Regions from separate parts of the Nocardia arthritidis genome, predicted to be linked through region 1. Evidence: predicted binding sites of a transcription regulator. Region 1 holds the regulator's gene; the other holds the start of a gene.
What was found. Region 1 encodes HspR, which represses chaperone genes until heat shock. Its sites were predicted from a motif close to ANNTGAGTNNNNNNNACTCANNT; they were not measured.
Positions count from the first base shown of each region.

Region 2: the regulator HspR is predicted to act here: its motif matches at 5,945-5,967, upstream of lon (endopeptidase La).

Region 1 covers NZ_CP046172.1:9,469,024-9,478,889, reverse strand. Annotated here, with positions in the region: gene F5544_RS43145 (TetR/AcrR family transcriptional regulator) at 1-141, opposite strand, end outside; gene dnaK (molecular chaperone DnaK) at 487-2,334, shown strand; gene grpE (nucleotide exchange factor GrpE) at 2,331-2,948, shown strand; gene dnaJ (molecular chaperone DnaJ) at 2,973-4,130, shown strand; gene F5544_RS43125 (heat shock protein transcriptional repressor HspR) at 4,130-4,531, shown strand; gene F5544_RS43120 (FAD-binding oxidoreductase) at 5,176-6,345, shown strand; gene F5544_RS43115 (FAD-binding oxidoreductase) at 6,358-7,140, opposite strand; gene F5544_RS43110 (FAD-binding oxidoreductase) at 7,218-8,375, opposite strand; gene F5544_RS43105 (NADP-dependent oxidoreductase) at 8,616-9,551, opposite strand; gene clpB (ATP-dependent chaperone ClpB) at 9,824-9,866, shown strand, end outside.
Region 2 covers NZ_CP046172.1:9,930,150-9,940,015, forward strand. Annotated here, with positions in the region: gene F5544_RS45390 (DNA polymerase IV) at 1-995, opposite strand, end outside; gene F5544_RS45395 (DUF1707 SHOCT-like domain-containing protein) at 1,104-1,712, shown strand; gene F5544_RS45400 (FAD-dependent monooxygenase) at 1,761-3,359, opposite strand; gene lon (endopeptidase La) at 3,506-5,917, opposite strand; gene F5544_RS45410 (SDR family oxidoreductase) at 6,104-6,859, shown strand; gene F5544_RS47260 (nuclear transport factor 2 family protein) at 6,870-7,004, shown strand; gene F5544_RS45415 (hypothetical protein) at 7,062-7,580, shown strand; gene F5544_RS45420 (PrsW family intramembrane metalloprotease) at 7,577-8,644, shown strand; gene F5544_RS45425 (hypothetical protein) at 8,732-9,866, shown strand, end outside.

The sequences.
Region 1 (9,866 bases):
CGCGTGATAGAGGCTGCCCTTGCCGATACCGAGCGCATCGACCAGATCCTGCGGTGTTGTCGCGGCGTAGCCCTTGCGCCAGAAGACCTCCATGGCCCGCTCGACGGCGGCGTCGGGGTCGAACTGCTTGGGCCTGCCCATGCCGTTGACTCTAGTGTTTTGTACCTGTAGGTCAAATTTAGGAAGTTGCCGGGTCTGGGAATTATTCGCGGATACCGGCCGTTGAGTCTTTCGACAAGGTTGAGCGCGATCGACTCAAGTTCCAGTTGACTCCCGGCCCTCGGGAGGGGCAGGATTGAGCCGACCACGCTCAGCGTTGCTGAGACCGTGCTCTATGAGGGTGCCGAGGCGAATCCCGGGTTACCGGGGGCCTGGGGTATCGGGGCTGGGTCTCGCGACTGCGAAGTCGCTGACGGGCCTTTCGCGGCGGACACCGCGAATCGTCCGGCACCACCACAGATTGTTTTACGTCAACTAGGAGGAACCATGGCTCGTGCGGTCGGAATCGACCTCGGGACCACGAACTCGGTCGTCGCCGTTCTCGAAGGCGGCGAGCCGGTCGTAGTCGCCAACTCGGAGGGATCGCGCACCACCCCGTCGATCGTCGCCTTCGCGAAGAACGGTGAGGTTCTGGTCGGACAGCCGGCCAAGAACCAGGCGGTCACCAATGTCGACCGCACCATCCGCTCGGTCAAGCGGCACATCGGCACGGACTGGAACGTCGACATCGACGGCAAGAAGTACACACCGCAGGAGATTTCCGCGCGCGTGCTGATGAAGCTGAAGCGCGACGCGGAGGCCTACCTCGGTGAGGAGATCACCGACGCGGTCATCACCGTGCCCGCGTACTTCGAGGACGCCCAGCGGCAGGCCACCAAGGAAGCGGGCCAGATCGCCGGCCTGAACGTGCTGCGCATCGTCAACGAGCCCACCGCGGCGGCGCTCGCCTACGGCCTGGACAAGGGCGACAAGGAGCAGACCATCCTGGTCTTCGACCTCGGTGGCGGCACCTTCGACGTCTCGCTGCTGGAAATCGGCGAGGGCGTCGTCGAGGTCCGCGCCACCTCCGGTGACAACCACCTCGGTGGTGACGACTGGGACGAGCGGGTCGTGCAGTGGCTGGTCGACAAGTTCAAGGGCACCAGCGGCATCGACCTGACCAAGGACAAGATGGCGATGCAGCGGCTGCGCGAGGCCGCCGAGAAGGCCAAGATCGAGCTGAGCTCCAGCCAGAGCACCTCGATCAACCTGCCCTACATCACCGTCGACGCGGACAAGAACCCGCTGTTCCTCGACGAGCAGCTCACCCGCGCGGAGTTCCAGAAGATCACCTCCGATCTGCTGGACCGCACCCGTGCGCCGTTCCAGTCGGTGATCAAGGACGCGGGCATCAAGGTGTCCGATATCGATCACGTTGTGCTGGTCGGTGGTTCGACCCGCATGCCCGCCGTCACCGATCTGGTGCGCGAGCTGACCGGCGGCAAGGAGCCCAACAAGGGCGTCAACCCGGACGAGGTCGTCGCCGTCGGCGCCGCGCTGCAGGCCGGTGTGCTCAAGGGTGAGGTCAAGGACGTCCTGCTGCTCGATGTGACCCCGCTGTCGCTGGGCATCGAGACCAAGGGCGGCGTGATGACCAAGCTCATCGAGCGCAACACCACCATTCCGACCAAGCGTTCGGAGACCTTCACCACGGCCGATGACAACCAGCCGTCGGTGCAGATCCAGGTGTTCCAGGGTGAGCGCGAAATCGCCTCGCACAACAAGCTGCTCGGCTCCTTCGAGCTGACCGGCATCCCGCCGGCCCCGCGCGGCGTGCCGCAGATCGAGGTCACCTTCGACATCGACGCCAACGGCATCGTGCACGTGACCGCGAAGGACAAGGGCACCGGCAAGGAGAACACGATCAAGATCCAGGACGGCTCCGGCCTGTCCAAGGAGGAGATCGACCGGATGGTCAAGGACGCGGAGCAGCACGCGGCCGAGGACAAGGCGCGGCGCGAGGAGGCGGAGACCCGCAACCAGGCCGAGTCGCTGGTGCACCAGACCGAGAAGTTCATCAAGGAGAACGAGGACAAGGTGCCCGCGGACGTCAAGTCCAAGGTCGAGGCGGCCATCGCCGAGGCCAACGAGGCGCTGAAGGGCACCGATATCGCCAAGGTGAAGTCCGCGGTGGAGAAGCTGGCGACCGAGTCGCAGGCGCTGGGCCAGGCCATCTACGAGGCCTCGGCGCAGGAGTCGGCCGCGTCGGGTAACGGCGCGTCGAGCGCGGCGGCCGATGATCAGGTCGTGGATGCCGAGGTTGTTGACGAGCCGGTCGACACGGAGAAGAAGTGACACAGGACAACTCCGAACAGGAGCCGATCACCATCGTCGACAATCGAAAGATTGACCCGGAGACCGGTGACGTTCGGGAACCGTTGGCGGACAATGGTTCCGCCGACGGGCCCGAGGGCGATGTCCTCGCCGACACCATCAGCGTCGAACTCGCCGAGCGCACCGCTGATCTGCAGCGGCTGACCGCCGAGTACGCGAACTACCGGCGCCGCGTCGAGCGCGACCGCAAGGCCGCGATCGATTCGGCCAAGGCCGCCGTCGTTGGCGAATTGCTCGGTGTGCTCGACGATCTCGACCGGGCGCGCGCACACGGCGACCTGGAGTCCGGCCCGCTGAAGGGTGTGGCCGACAAGCTGGCCGCCGCCCTGCAGAAGCAGGGTCTGGAGGAATTCGGTTCCGAGGGTGAGCCTTTCGATCCGACGCTGCACGAGGCCGTGCAGCACGAGGGTTCCGGGCACGATCCGGTGATCGGTGTCGTCATGCGCAAGGGCTATCGGTTCGGCGATCGCGTGCTTCGCCACGCGCTCGTCGGGGTAACCGATGGCGTGGCCGATCTCGCTTCGGCCACCACAGAGACAGAGGCATCCGACGATGCCGACGTACAAAACCAATAAGTCTGCGGGAGGAGGAGATACTCGGTGAGTCAGCGGGAGTGGATCGAAAAGGACTTCTACAAGGAGCTGGGTGTCTCCTCCAGCGCCTCCCAGGACGAGATCAAAAAGGCCTACCGCAAGCTGGCCCGCGATCTGCACCCGGACGCGAATCCGGGTGACACCAAGGCCGAGGAGCGCTTCAAGACCGTCAGCGAGGCGCATGCCGTGCTGTCGGATCCGGCCAAGCGCAAGGAATACGACGAGACCCGCAGGCTTTTCGCCGGCGGGTATCCGCGCGGCGGCGGTTTCACGCCGGGCGCGGGCGGCGGATTCTCCAGCGATTTCAATATCGGTGACATCTTCGGCAATGCGGGCGCGGGTGACGGCGGCCTCGGCGATCTACTAGGCGGCCTCTTCAACCGCGGCGGCACCCGGACGTCGAGCAGGCCGCGGCGCGGGGCCGATGTGGAGACCGAGACGACGCTCGGTTTCCGCGAGGCCGCACAGGGTGTCACCGTTCCGCTGCGGATGACGAGTCCGTCGCCGTGCACCACCTGTCACGGCAGCGGGGCCAAACCGGGGACCAGTCCCCGAGTTTGCCCCATCTGCAACGGAACCGGCGTGATCAGCCGCAACCAGGGCGCGTTCGGATTCAGTGAGCCGTGCGACGAATGCCGGGGCACCGGCTCGATCATCGACGACCCGTGCGTCGACTGCCACGGCAGCGGTATCCAGAACCGCACCCGCACCATCACCGTCCGGATTCCGCCGGGTGTCGGTGACGGGCAACGGATTCGGCTGGCCGGGCAGGGTGAGGCCGGGTTGCGGGGCGCGCCGTCGGGCGACCTGTATGTCACCGTGCACGTCAGCCAGGACAAGGTTTTCGGCCGCAACGGCGACGACCTGACCCTGGTGCTGCCGGTGAGCTACAGCGAATTGGTGCTCGGCACAACGGTTTCCGTGCCTACCCTGGAGGGTAGGGTCGGGGTCAAGGTGCCGCCGGGCACCGCCGACGGCCGGATCCTTCGAGTGCGCGGCCGCGGCGTGCCCAAGCGCGGCGGCGGCGCGGGTGACCTGTTGGTCACCGTGAAGGTTGCGGTGCCGCAGAAGCTGGACAACGATGCGAGCGAGGCGCTGAAGCGCTATGCGGAGGCGGAGAAGGCCAGCGGTTTCGATCCACGTGCGGGATGGGCAGGTGCGTGATGTCCACTGATCCGAAGCAGGCGAGCGGCGGTTCGCGGACCGAGTTCTTCATGATCTCGGTCGCGGCCCAACTGGCGGGCATGCACGCGCAGACACTGCGCACCTATGACCGACTCGGTCTGGTTACGCCACAACGTACTTCGGGCGGCGGGCGGCGCTATTCGGCCAGGGACGTCGAGTTGCTGCGCGAGGTGCAGCGGCTGTCCCAGGACGAGGGCGTCAACCTGGCGGGCATCAAGCGCATCATCGAGCTCACCAATCAGGTGGAGGCGCTGCAGCAGCAGCTCGTCGAGACGCGGGCGGAACTGGAACGGCTGCGGGCGGGCTACCGTCCGGATCTCGTTCCGCAGCAGCGCAGTACCGCGCTGGTGGTGTGGCAGCCACGTAATCGGCGTTCGTAACGACCGAACGAGCGGGCCGCGGAGCCGGTTTCACCACTCGGTGACCGGAATTCCGCGGCCCGCTTGTCGTTTTCCGATCTGACACATGATCGTTCGGCAATGCGCCGCAATCGCTTCCGGAACCGATCAGCAAACATCGGTGGCAAGCTGGCAAATCGATGTCCGGTTGTTGCCCTATTGCCCGATTGAATCGTTTTAGAAGCGAATTAGCTGACGGTAAGCTGGAATTCGATCAACCGTCCATCACCGATTGTGTGACTCGTTTGCTATTCGGATTCTGACGTGGTTGGGGAGGCGTGCGGTGTGGCATTCGGTACGGCCGTGAAAACCATTGCGCCGCTGAAGTTGCCACCCGATCGCTCCGCGATCACGAATCGGGATGAATCTTGCAAATCGGGGCAGGCAAATTCGGTGTGCACTCGACCGATTTCCTTGTGGCATAGCGGTCTTGCAGTTTGTTTCAAGCCGGATTTGCGCGCGGGAACCTTGGTTGAACGGAATTACACCGGTGTTGTTTAAACGAAGGATTCCGTTGCTGGCTAACCTCACCTACACTTCTCGGCAACGGCTGCTGTCGAGTGTCCCGCAGCACCCTCACTCGCCGGCACGGGTGTGTTCGAGTGCGAAATGGGGTTGTGACACAAATGGATTCGCGGACTGTCGCTTTGATTCGAACCACGTTCAAGGCGGTTGCTGCGGAGGAAGGGGGGCCGGAGAAGTTGGCGAGATCGTTCTACGCGATCTTGTTCACCGACTACCCCCATGTTCGTGAATTCTTCCCCGCATCAATGGATGCCCAGCGCGACCGCCTGGTCAAGGCGATCATGTACGCGCTCGACCGCCTCGAGGAACCCGACAAGCTGTTGCCATTCCTTGCCCAGCTCGGGCGCGACCACCGCAAATACGGTGTGCAGCCGGAACATTACGTCGCCGTCGGCGCCTCGCTGAAGGCCGCGCTGCGCGGGTTTGCCGACAGTGAGATGTGGACCGACGAGGTGGACGCGGGCTGGGACGAGGGCCTGAAGGTCATCGCCGACACCATGATCGGCGCCGCCGAAAAGGAGACGACGCCGCCCGTCTGGTCCGGCACCGTCGTCGAACGCCGCGACGTGCTACGTAATCTCACCATCGTGCGCCTGCAGCTCGATCAGCCCATGCAATACGCCGCCGGGCAGTACATGAGCGTGCAGGTTCCGGCCCGCCCGCGAATGTGGCGCTACCTTTCCCCCGCGGTGCCCGCAAATGCCAACGGGGAGATCGAATTCCACATTCGCAGCGTGCTGGGCGGTTGGGTCAGCCCGGCCATCGTCGGCCACACCGCCGTCGGCGATCAGTGGCTGCTCGGCTCGCCGCTCGGCGGACTCGGCGTGCCGCGCAACACCAAACGCAAGATGCTGATGGTCGGCTGCGGCACCGGCATCGCCCCGCTGCGGGCCCAGCTGATGGCAATGGCCCAGCGCCGCACCAACCCTCGCGTCCATCTATTCGTCGGCGGGCACCATCCGTGCGACCTCTACGACTTACCGGTGCTGAGCCAGCTCGCCGTCGCCAACAAGTGGCTCACCGTCACCCCGATCGCCGAGAGCGACGAAAACCCTTGGTGGTACCTGGATTCCGGTGAGCCGGAGCCCGAACTGCCCGGTCTCGAACCGCGCGTCATCGGTCAGATCGGCAAGGTGGTCGCCGCACACGGGCCGTGGACCGATCGTGACGTGCAGATCGTCGGCGCGCCATCCATGGTGCAGACCACCAAGTTCCGGCTGATGGCCGCGGGCACGCAGACCAAGAACATCCGGCACGATCCGCTGTTCTGAGCGGTGCTGCGGTCAAATCCCTTCGAACTGAATGAGTTCGGGGGGCGTTCCGGCGGCGACCAAGCGGTCGACGGTGGCCCGCGTCATCGCGGGCGAACCGCAGACGAACACCTGGTGATCGTCGAAAGCCCCATGGGAGGCAACGACATCGGCGAGCGTTCCGACCAGTAGGTCGTCTTCCTGGAAGCCGATGTCCACCCGCGCCTGTTCGTACCATTCATCGGCCCAGCCGGGATCCTCCGGGCTGTCCACCACGGGAATCACGGTGAGCCAAGGTAATTCGTCGGCCAGCAGCACCAGCATGTCCTCGGCGTACAGATCGCGCGGTGAGCGGCCGCCGACGAAGAGATAGGTGCGCGGCGGCTCCGGCTTACGGGCCAATTCCAGGATCTGCGAACGCATCGGCGCCAGACCGGTGCCGCCCGCGACCATCACCACGTCCGGACCCGCCGGATCGATCATGAAAGTGCCCAGGGGAGCGGAGATTCGCCACTCATCGCCCGGTTTGGTGTCGGCAACGATGGAACCGCTGCACCAGCCGCCCGGCACCGTGCGTACGTGGAACTCCAGCTTGCCGTCCAGCGACGGTGGCAACGCGGGGGAGTAGCGCCGCCGCATCCCCGGCAGCTGCGGCACCTGCACCTCGACCGACTGCCCCGCGGTGAACGGAACGAATTCACCGATCAGCCGGATCACCGCGAGATCGTGGCGCAGCCGGTGATGACCGACGACGGTGGCGGTCCATTCGGGCTCCCGATGCAGCCCGTTGCCGAGCGCGCCCGGGTTGATATCCATATTTGCCGTATCCAATCTTGTCGCGCCAATGGCGCGAGAACTCTTCGTACTCGCGTGAATCGTCGGATGCGACTACCTCACACCGGATCGCAGCTGATGTTCTGCTCCGGGGTGCCGACCGCGATGAGCGCGCGGCGGGTGTCGGCGATCATCCTGGCCGAACCGGCGATCTGGATCTGCCGGTCCGCCCATGCGCCGAAGCTCGCAACCACGGCGCCGAGATTACCGATCAGCCGTCGATGCATGCCGTACGGTGCGTCGGCGGGCGGATGCGGATACCACCACGGATTGGTCTTCTGTTCGCAGACCGGAACGACGGTGAGCCACGGATTGCTTTGCGAGAGCTGCCACATGTTCTCCACGTCGTACAGATCGCACGGGTAGCGGCCGCCGATGAAGAAGTGCACCCGCGGATTGATGCCGCGCTGGCCCATCTCGATCAGCTGCGCGCGTAGTGGCGCTATTCCGGTGCCCGCACCGATCAGCAGCACGTCGCGGCCGCTGTCCCGGTCGACGTGCAGGCCGCCGAGCGGGCCGGCGATCTGCCACCGGTCACCGACCCTGGTCTCGTTGACGATGGCCGGGCTGACCCAGCCGCCGCGCACCTTGCGGACGTGGAATTCGATCTCCCCGTACGGATTCGAGGGAATTGCGGGCGAGAAGTAGCGCCACATCTTCGGCCGCTGCGGTATCGCGACCGGAACATACTGCCCGGCCTGATACGGCACCGGGCTGTCGGATTGCAGCCGCACGATGGCCAGATCCTCCAGCACCCGCCGATGGCCGACAACCGTCGCCTCCCAGTACGGCTGCGACTTGTCCGAATTGGCGCCGATGGCCATGGACGCCGATATGAGGATGGTGATGTCGCGCCAACCCTCCTCCAGCGCGCGGTTCCACGCGCTGCCGTTGTACGCGCGGAACGCCGCGAGCAGGGCGCGGCCCGCCAGATCGTAATGAGCCGCCTCGACACCGTATTTGCGATGGTCGCGGGCCAACTGCTCCAGAAACTTCTGGGCCCGTTGCCAGTCCTCGAGATGGTCGATGACGTACTGGATGGCCGTGACCAGCCGCTTGGGCTGCATATCCATGGCGGGCGGGAACAGTTCGCGAAGTCTGGGATTCTCGGCGAACAGGTGACCGTAGAACGCACTGATCAACCGCTCGGGTCCGTTCGGTGATTCGGTCACCGAACGGAAGTTGGCGCGGACCAGCGCTGCTGAACGCGCATCCACGACGTGGAGCTTCCTTTCCCTCTGATGAGCTGCCCGGCGACCTTCCCGTAACCGGCGGTCCTCCGTGGTCAAGTATCCCTGAAAATGCCGTGGCCGGGTGCTTATCGGTGGGAGCACCGAACCCGCGGGTAACCGGTGGGCAAACTACATGGTCCAGCATGGTTACGAGACCGAATCGGCCGGACTTTTTCGACGGTGAAACCAACGCGGAGGGTGGCGCATTGGTTCCCGCTCGTTTGGTCAGATGGCCAGGACCGTCTTGCCGCGCGCGCCGGTGGCGCCGATCGCCGAGGCCGCCTCCGCCATGGGCACCGTCCGGTCGACCGGCACCACCACGTCGCCGTCCGCGACCCGGACCAGCAGCCGGGCCAATTCCGGCGCGCCGCCCTTGGATTCGATATTGCCGCCGCGAATACCTCGGCCGCGCAACGCATCCTCGTCGGCGGACCAGATGGTGGAGTAGACGACGCCGCCGTCGTGCACCAGGGTGGTCAGCTCGGCCAGCGCCTCCGGCGGGCTCACCAGATCGAACAGCACGTCGACGCCGTCCGGGTGCAGCGCGCGGATCTGCTCGGTGACCGGGCCGGACGTGTAGTCGATGGTTTCGGCCGCGCCGAGCCGCGTCACCTGATCCGCCGCCGGGCCGCGCGCGGTCGCGATCACATGCGCGCCTGCGATATTGGCCAGCTGCACCAGGAATGAGCCGACGCCGCCGGTCGCGCCGATGATCAGCACCAGCTGCCCCGGCTGGATCTTCGCCGCGTCGACGATGTCCTGCGCGGTCATACCCGCGGTCGGCAGGGCAGCGGCGGCGACGGTGGAGACCCCGTCGGGGATGGGCACCAGGGTGCCGTGTTCCGGGGCGACCGCGTATTCGGCGAAGCTGCCGTGGCCGACCGGCGGATAGAGGAATTTGCCGACCACCCGGTCGCCGACGCCGAATTCGGTGACGCCGGGCCCGACCGATGCGATGGTGCCCGCCCCGTCGACCCCGAGGATCATCGGAAAGTCGTGCGGCAGTTTGCCGTCCAGGAAGCCGGTGGCCATGCGCTGGTCGAACGGGTTGACGCCGGCCGCCTCGACCTGCACCCGGACCTGACCGGGCCCGGGTTCGGGCAGCGGCATATCGGCCAGTTCCGGTGTCGCTCCGAACCTCCGTACCACGATCGCGCGCATCCATTAGCTCCTCAGAGTCCGGCTGACGAGTGATGCATCAACCAACGGCCACGGCCATCGTATGCGTGGGTATGGGTAAGACGTGATGATTCGTCCCATTCGGTGGTGTCGCGGCGTAGCGTTTCCCGATAGGTCTGTAACTTTTCAAACTTGAGCGGAACAGACTCAACCTTTCCGACGTTGGACGGTATGAACGGCAGGGCAGTCGGTTGATCATTCCGTCGACCAACTGCCCTTGGGGCCGTGCGAAACAACTAGTAGGAAGGTGATTTGTGGACTCGTTCAATCCCACCACCAAGACCCAGGCGGCGCTGA
Region 2 (9,866 bases), 460 kb from region 1:
ATGCGCAGCGCCGCCGCCACGATCGTCGGCACATCGGTGGTGGGCTCGGCCAGCTTCTCCTGTTTGCTGCGGGTGTAGAAGGTGTTGCTGCGCACGGTCACCGAGACCCGCATCGGGATCCGGCCCGCGGCGGCCATCTCCTCGGCGACCTCGGTGGCCAGGCGAGCCACCTGGGCGCGGATCTCGGCACGGTCGGTGAGATCGTGTGGGAAGGTCTCGGATTTGCTGCGGCCCACCGGAATTCGCGGCTTCTCGGTCACCTCGGTATCGCCCTTGCCGCGGCCGAGCACCCACAGATACGGGCCCGTGTTCGGGCCGAATTCGGCGGCGAGACGGTGCCGATCGGCGGACATCAGGTCGGCGACGGTGTTTATGCCGAGTTCGGCGAGCCGGGCCGCGATCCGGCTGCCGATGCCCCACAGCGCGTTCGTCGGCCGGTGCGCCATCACCTCCGACCAGTTGGCGGCGGTGAGCCGGAACATCCCCTGTGCGGCGGCGATATTCGGCTCGGCCGAATCCTTGTGCGACGACTTGGCGAAGCCGGTGGCCAGCTTGGCGGTGAGCTTGTTGTCCCCGATGCCGATGGCGCAGGTGAGCTCCAATGTGGCGATGGCGGCGCGGATTTCGCGGGCCAGCGCCTCCGGATCGTCGGTGTCGGCGGCGAGGAAGGCTTCGTCCCAGCCCCAGACCTCGACCCGGCCCGGGAAGGTGCGCAGCAGCGACATGACCTCGTCCGACGCCTCCTCGTAGGTGGTCATATCCAGTGGCAGGAAGATGCCGTCCGGACATTTGCGCTGTGCGCTGCGCAGCGCCATCCCGGCCCGCACGCCGTAGGCCCTTGCCGGATAGGACGCGCAGGTCACCACCTTGCGGGGCTCGGTGGGGTCGCCGTTGCCGCCGACGATGACCGGCAGGCCGCGCAGCTCCGGATGACGGCGGAATTCCACCGCTGCCTGGAACTGGTCGAGATCGACGTGCAACAGCCAACGGGCCATAGGTCGTTCCTACCGCACACCGGTGACAACCTGGGGACTTCCGGACATCGGGTCGCGACCGCCGCCGAGCCGTACGATTCCGGAGAGAGTGAGCGAGGGGAGGTCCACATGGCCGACACATTCGAACCGCGGCTGCCGGCGCAGGTTCCGCAGAATCTGATCGGCGATACCGATCGCGAGCTGGTCGCGCGCCAGCTGCAGCGCGCCGTCGAGGAGGGCAGGATCGATCTGTTCGAACTGGATAAGCGGCTCGTCGCGGTATACGCGGCGCGAACCTCGACCGAACTCGTCGCGGTCACCGCCGATCTGCCCGTGCCGGTGGCCGAACCACTGGAGCTGCGCACCGGGAGCGGATCGCGGGAGAAGGTCGGCAACTGGATCGTCCCGTCCGAGATCACCCTCGAAGTCCGTTCCGGCTCGATAAAACTCGATTTCACGGAGGCGTTCTGCCCGCACACCGAGGTGACGGTACGGGTCCAGGTGGGGTCGGGCCATGTGCAGCTGATCATGCCGCGCGGCTGGCAGGTCGAGTTCGATCGAATCGAGGTCCGCAGCGGCGACCTGCAGAGCAAGGTGACCGAACCGCGGCAGCCGGGTGCGCCGCTGCTGCGATTCGAGGGCCAGGTCGGTTCGGGTTCGGTGCTGGCCCGCTATCCCCGCCCGCCGCGCCGGTCGTTCTGGGCGTGGCTGCTGCGCCGCCCGCGTCCGGTGGCCTGATAACCGGCCGGTGGCCGGATCACGAACGGCGGCAACAACTCACGACGATCACGCGGACTCCGCGTAATCGGCCGCGGTGACCCGGCCGGTGATCCGGCGCACCACCTCGGTGAGCGATGCCGGATCCAGACCCGCGTCCGAGCGCGCCGCGACATACATATCCGGGCGCACCAGCAGCGCACCGCCCTCCGGCAGCCCGGTGCACGCCGACCACTCCGCGGCGGGCAGCGCGTCGACGGTGATGTCGATTCCGGTGTCGCGCTGGGCTTTTGCCGCCGCATCGCGCCAGCGCGCCGAGGTGCCCACGATGAGCAGACCGAAACCGGGGCCGGGCAGGTCGACGGTGGAGACCTGCTCGTCGGCGTCGATCCACATATGCGGCACCCTGGTGCCGACCTGGCCGGTCAATTCCGGGACGTGCCCGGCGGATTCGCCGCCGAACAGGGCCGTGGATTCGTATCGGTATTTCATCAGCACGGTGCCGAAATCCAGCTTCCCGGCGAAGGCTTCGGCATTGTCAGCGGTCCGGATGCCGTAGCGGGCATCGAAATCCACATTCCGCATTGTCTGTTCAACGGCGACGACGGCACGGGGTCGGCGTTCGGTCTGGTAGCTGTCCAACAGCGCGTCCTCGGCGACACCGGACCATACGGCCGCGAGCTTCCACACCAGATTGTGCGCGTCGGCGATACCGGTGTTCGCGCCGAAACCGCCCCACGGCGCGTGCCGGTGGGCCGCGTCACCCACGAGGAAGATACGGCCGCGGCGGTATTCGTCGGCGACGAAAACGCCAGTGTCCCAAGCCGCTTTGCCGAGAACATCGACTGGAATATCGGGGATGCCGACGGCTGCGCGGATCAATTCGACGCAGCGCGTGTCCGGGTAGTCGGCGATGCTTTCCCGATCTGGATCGTATTCGAGATGGAACGACCATTCATCGGTGTTGTTCTTCGCCAGCACCAGGCAGCGCACAGTGTCATTGCGAATTTCGCACTGGCTGAAGGTTTTTCCGCCGAGCACCGCGGTGAGGTCGACCCGCGCGAAGGTATTGATGTAATGCTCGGTCGGCGCCACCGTCCAGCCGCCGATGCCGAGCGTCTGCCGGACCGGACTGCTCGCGCCGTCGGCGGCGATAAGGTAATCGGCGCGAATGATCCTCTTGCCCTTGGCATCTCGCACGCGGGCCGTGACACCGGTGGTGTCCGCATCGAATTCGATCAACTCGGTACCGAAGCGCAGATCGCCACCGCGGGCCCGGGCCGTTTCGACCAACGCCGGTTCGAGCGACACCTGTGGGGCGAAGCAAAACTTGGACGGACTCGCCACGCCGCCCGCGACGCCGTGGCGCAGGTGCCCGAGATCCAGCTGAGTCGCGGTGGTCAGGGTCGCGCCACGGCTCGCTCCGCCGAAGGAGCCCGCCTTGACCACGCCCGCGGAAACCTGCTCGACCTGCCGCTCGACACCGACCTGCCGGAACATCTCGCTGGTCCTGGTGTGTACGCCGCGGGCGCGGGGCAACGCCGACACGGAGTTCCTGCGTTCGACGAGAAGATAAGGGATGCCGTGATATTCGAGGAACAGTGCGGTCGAGATACCGACCAGGCCGCCCCCGACCACGAGCACCGGGACACGTTCGGTTGTTGTCATGGGCCAAGTTTCGGTACGGACGCTTGCACGACTCTTGCATCGCGGTGTCGGCCTGCCGGCCCGGTCCGCTCCACGCCGAGCAAGACGCGGATAAACAAACGAGCCGTGCGTGTCCGAGGACAACGCACGGCTCGTTCGCGATCCGATCAGGCGGTCGCCGCGAAGGCGGGACCGTCCAGTGCCGGTTCGGCCACCGGCTCGATGGCGTACGCCAGGATCTCGGCCACATCGGCGACCGGCCGGACATCCAGTGCGGCAAGCACATCCGCCGGGACCTCGTCCAGATCCGGCTCGTTGCGGGCCGGGATGAACACGGTCTTCAACCCGGCGCGCTGGGCGGCGAGCAGTTTCTGCTGCACCCCGCCGATCGGCAGCACCCGGCCGTTCAGCGTGACCTCACCGGTCATGCCGACATCCGCGCGCACCTGCCTGCCCAGCGCCAGCGACACCAGGGCGGTGACCATGGTGACGCCCGCGGACGGACCGTCCTTCGGCACCGCGCCCGCCGGGAAGTGGATGTGGATATTGCGATCGAGCACCTTCGGTTCGATCCCGATCTCCTCCAGGTGTGAGCGCACGTAGGTCAGCGCGATCTGCGCCGATTCCTTCATGACGTCGCCCAACTGGCCGGTCAGGGTCAGCGAGCGCTCACCCTCGGCGGCGTTGGCCTCGATGTAGAGGACGTCGCCGCCCGCGCCGGTCACCGCGAGGCCGGTCGCGACGCCGGGCACCGCGGTGCGTTCCACCGAATCCGGGGTGAACCGCGGACGGCCGAGGTAATCCTTCAGATCGGCCACGTCGATCTCCAGTTGCCTTGCGGCCGAGCCGGATTCGACCTTCGGCAGGTCGTAGCCCAGATCTGCGTCGTAGCCCAGGTCGACCTTCGTCGGCCCCTCGGACAGCCGGGTGGCCGCCTTGCGCAGCGCCTTCGCTATCAGCCGCTCCATCTGCCGCACACCGGCTTCCCTGGTGTAGTTCGCGGCGATCTCGCGCAGCGCCGCCTCGGTGATCGAAACCTCCTCGGCGGTAAGGGCATTGCGCTCCAACTGCCGCGGCACCAGGAAGTCGCGGGCGATGGCCACCTTGTCGGCCTCGGTGTAGCCGTCCACGGTGATCAGCTCCATCCGGTCCAGCAGCGGGCCGGGGATGGTCTCCATGACGTTGGCGGTCGCGATGAACAGCACATCGGACAGGTCGAGATCCAGATCCAGGTAGTGGTCGCGGAAGGTGTGGTTCTGCGCCGGATCCAGCACCTCGAGCAGCGCCGCCGCGGGATCGCCGCGGAAATCGGAGCCGACCTTGTCGATCTCGTCCAGCAGCACAACGGGATTCATCGATCCCGCCTCCTTCATGGCGCGCACGATCCGGCCCGGCAGCGCACCGACATAGGTGCGCCGGTGACCCCGGATCTCGGCCTCGTCGCGCACGCCGCCGAGTGCGACGCGAACGAACTTGCGGCCGAGTGCCCGCGCCACGGATTCACCCAGCGAGGTCTTGCCGACACCGGGCGGGCCGACCAGCACCAGCACCGCGCCGGAGCCGCGACCGCCCACCACCTCCAGGCCGCGCTGGGCCCGCCGGGCGCGCACGGCCAGGTATTCGACCATCCGGTCCTTGACCTCGTCCAGGCCGTGGTGGTCGGCGTCCAGCACCGCCCGCGCGGCCGAAACATCGGTGGAGTCGGTGGTTTTCACGCTCCACGGCAGCTCGAGCACGGTATCGAGCCAGGTGCGGATCCAACCGGATTCCGGGCTCTGGTCGCTGGAGCGCTCCAGCCGGTCCACCTCGCGCAGCGCGGCCTGACGGACATTGTCGGGCAGGTCGGCCTGCTCGACGCGGGTCCGGTAATCGTCGGCGCCGTCGGGCTCGCCCTCGCCGAGTTCCTTGCGAATGGCGTTGAGCTGCTGGCGCAACAGGAATTCGCGCTGGCTCTTCTCCACGTTCTCGCGGACCTCGTCGCTGATCTTCTCGGTGACCTCGGCCTCGGCGATATGCGCCTTGGTCCAGTCGATCAGCGTGGTCAAACGCTTTGCCACATCCGGGGTTTCGAGCAGTTCACGCTTCTGTTCCGGCGTCAGGTAGCTGGCGTAGCCCGCGGTGTCGGCGATGGCCGACGGATCGGTCAGCTGGTTGACCGCGTCGATGATCTGCCACGCCTCGCGGCGCTGCAGCACCGAGACCACCAGCTTCTTGTATTCGGCGGCGAGTTCCCTGGTCCGGCCGTCGGGGGCGGGTGTATCGACCGGTTCGGCCTCGACCCAGAGGGCGGCGCCGGGTCCGGTGACCCCGTGTCCGATCTTCGCGCGGCGCTCGGCCTTCAGCACGGCGGCGGGCGCGCCGCCGCGCATCCTGCCGACCTGTTCGATGGTGGCGACGACGCCGTAGCTGGCGTACCCCTCGTCGAGCCGAGGCGCGATGAGAACCTGGCCCTCCTTGGCGGCGCGCGCGGCGTCGATCGCGGCCTGCGCGGCCTCGTCCAGCTCGATGGGCACGACCATGCCCGGCAGCACGATCGGATCGGTCAGGAACAGCACCGGCAGGTTCTGTGGTGTAGTCACGTCTTCGACCCTTCTTCAGTACGCAAAAGTTGAGCGATGCCTACTCAACCCCGCTCCCCTCCGGTTTGTTCCGCACCTGGTCCGACGTTCGCTGAGGGCGAATCACCCACCTCCCGCCGAGGTTCGATGGGCACCTCAGGGTGCCTATCGGCACTGCCAGGCTGGTGCGGAGGACAGGAGGAATTGATGGACAACCGAGGCAAAATCGCGGTGGTAACCGGCGGGAACAAAGGGATCGGCTACCAGATCGTGCGGCAATTGGCGGCTGCGGGACTCACCGTTTATCTGGGTGCGCGAGATGTGGAGCGCGGGTCGACGGCGGCCGAGAAATTGGTGGCGGACGGATTGGATGTGCGCGTCCTCCGACTCGATGTGACCGATCCGTCGTCGGTCGGGGTGGCCGCCGAGCAGGTGGCGGGCGATTTCGGCAGGCTCGATGTGCTGGTCAACAATGCGGGCGTGGTGGTGGAGTGGGGGATCCCCGTCAGCGAGATCACCGCCGAGCAGCTGCGCACCGCCTTCGATACGAATGTATTCGGCGTCGTGACGGTGACCAACGCCTTCCTGCCACTACTGCGGCGCTCGGCCGCGGCTCGCATCGTGAACATGTCCAGCCCACTCGGGTCGCTGACGCTGCTCAGTGACCCGGACAACCCGATCTCCACGCGGGGTCTGCTGGCCTACAGCTCGTCCAAGGCCGCGTTGAACGCCGTCACGGTGCTGTACGCCAATGCACTGCGCGCCTCGGGGGCCAAGGTGAACTCGGCGAATCCAGGCCTGGCGGCGACCGACCTCAATGCCGATTCACCGTTCAGCCGCGGCGTCCTCACCGCCGAACAGGCCGCGGCGGTGCCGGTGCGGCTGGCCCTGCTGGACGCCGACGGACCGACCGGAGCATTCCTCGGCGCCGACGGGCCGGCGGAGACCGTCATTCCCTGGTGAACCACGTCATATGACGTTCGCGCCCGGCGACCGAGGCAGCGCGATCATGGACATCTTCCGGATCGCCGACGGCAGAATCGTCGAGCACTGGGATGTCGGACAGGAGATCCCCGAGACGGCCGCCGACGACAACTCCATGTTCTGAGGCGGCACCGCGAGTCATATCGGGCACTTTGGACGGCGCGGCCCCAAGATGGGCGTTATGCGTGATTGGCGGCAGGCGGGGCTGGTGCTCGCGGCGACTGCGGTGTTGATCGGCGGACCCGTCGTGATCTCGGCGAACGTGCCGACGAAGCAGACGCCGGTCGGCGCCGAGCGGATCGAGGTGACCGCGCCTGGCGATTCGCCCGATACGGTCGGCTTCACCGGCGTGAACGGGTGGTCGCGCAGGCCCACCGGGGACCAGACCACCGCACTGCTGGACGCGCCCGACGGTTCGGTACTGCTGGTGACGGTGGCCAATGGCGTCACCGATCTGCCCGCCGCACTCGAGTGGCGGCGAAAAGTGTTGGGACTACAGGCCTTCGACGCGGTATTCGACGGCGGCGAGATCGGCAACCCGGCCGGATTCCACGGGCTCACCTGCCGGGCCGCCACCGCATCCGGAGTGTGCGCGGTGATCGGGAAGGACAACCTGGTGGTGAGCATCGCGCTCGCGGGCGGCGGCGCGCGGCTGCCGGAACTGCTGCCGATCGTGCAGAGCGTGCAGGTGGCGTCATGAGGTGGTTTCAGCCGAGTTCGGCGCTGTTCTGGGTGTATTTCCTGATCGTCTGCGTCGGCTGGGCCGGTCTGGTGCTGCAGTTGCTCGGCGTCTTCGCGCTGACGGCGTCGGAGGTGCTGGTCGGCTTGCCCTTCACGCTGGCCACCCTGGTGATCTTCGGCTGGGTCATCATCCGGCTGGACAGTCTGCGGGCGCGGCATGTGCTGCGCACCGGCCTGCGGTTCGGCTTCCTGTGGGGCGCGATGGCCGGGCCCGGTATCGCACTGTTCGGCAACGACCACCTGATGCGGGTGGTGCAGAACATCGCGGGCGACGATTTCGCCAACGACTGGCAGGCGCCGATCTCCGCGACCATCGTCGAGGAGGGCATCAAGGGCATCGGCGTATTCACCGTCGCCTGGCTCGGGCGGTGGATATTCGTCCGGCCGATGCACGGGCTGCTGCTCGGCGGCTGTGTCGGGCTCGGCTTCCAAGTGGTTGAGGATCTGATCTACGAGGCCAACGCGGGCTTGACCTCGGCGCAGGGCGGTGCGACGCCCGCCATCCTGGTCGGGGCGGTCCGGCTCGTCGCGGGTATCGCATCGCACTGGATGTTCACCGCGCTGGCCGGTATCGGCATCGTCGTCGCGGTGGCGCGGCGGGACTGGTCGATGACGCGCAGGCTCGGCGTATTCGCGGTCTTCTATTCGATGGGGTGCGCGCTGCACTTCGGTTGGGACGCACCGGATACCGCGCACATCGAATACCTCGGCATCGGGCTCAAGCTGGTCGTCTACGTCGTGTTCTTCGCGGCCGTATACGCCTGGGTGCTGCGCGGGGAACGGGAGTGGTTCCGTTCGATGATTCCGATAGCCGCCGCCCGCGGTATCGCGACGCCGGAGCAGCTGGCCACGCTGATCACCCGTCGCAGCCGGCGCGCCGCCCGCAAACCCCTTCGGGCACAGGGTTATTCGAATCGCCAACTGATCGAAGGGCAGCGTGGGCTGCTGGAGCGGATGCAGCGTCTCGGCACCGAACCGGTCGACCGGCTCGTCGCCGCGGGCGGCTGGCCCGCGACGCGTTGACACCTCGGAGAGGGCAATGAGAATGTGGGGCCGCAGCTATCTCATACCGACGGTCACGTCGGTTTCGGACTAGGGGAGAATCCAGCGATGACCACACTTTCGGCCGGTGTGCTCATCGATTGGGAGCAGCTGACCGGCCAGCCGAAGCTGGTGGTCGATCTGATCACCTTCCCGGTCTTCAGCGCGCTCGCCGGATGGCTGACCAACTGGACCGGTGTGCTGATGCTGTTCTGGCCGGTCCGGTTCCGCGGCATCCGCATTCCGGGACTCGCGGTGCTGTATCCGTACCTGCCGCGCCGGGTGCAGGTGCTGCCGACGTTCTCCGGCGACGGCAAGCAGATCGGCTTCCAGGGCTTCATTCCGGCGCGCGCCGAGAAGATGGCCAGCATCTGTGTGGACAAGGCGCTGATGCGGATCGGCAACCCGAAGGATTTCATCCACGAACTGGATCTGGAGGCCGTCGCCGACTACATCGCGGTGCTGGCCCGCAAGGAAGTACAGCCGCTGGTCAACGAGCTGATGCTGCGGGAGAATCCGGATCTGTGGCGGGGTGTTCCGCGCACCATTCAGCAGATCATCTATCAGCGGGTGGAGCGGGAGCTGCCGACGCTGTGCCGCAACGCCTTCCAATCGCTCGGCGACAATGTCGATCAGCTGATCGACATCAAAAGCTTCGTCATCCGCTATCTACGGGCCAACCCGGACATCCTCAAGGATCTCACCACCAGCATCGCGGCGCCGGAGCTGCGTTTCATGGTCCGCGTCGGCCTGCTCGGCGCGCCGTTCGGCCTGCTGCTCGCGCTGTATATGAATGTGCACCACAGCATTCCGGTATTCGGCTGGCTGCCCGGCTGGATCATAGTGCTGGCCAGTGCGGCGGCGATCGGGGTGCTGGTGAACGTGATCGCGATCAAGATGGTGTTCGAACCGGGCGATCCGCAGCCGCGCTACCGATATCTGTGGCGGCAGGCGCTGCTGGCCAAACGGCAACCGCAGGCCGCGAGCGATCTCGCGAAGATCCTGGCCTACCAGGTGCTCACACTGCCCAATCTGGCCACCGAACTATTGGAAGGCCCCAACGGGGACAAGACTTTTCAGCTGCTGGAGCGGCTCATCTCGGCGGAGATCCACCGTCAGCTCGGGCCGACCACCTCGGTGGTGCGGGCCGCGTTCGGGCGGCGCCAGTTCGACAACCTGAAGGTGGGTGCGGCGGGTGCGGCGG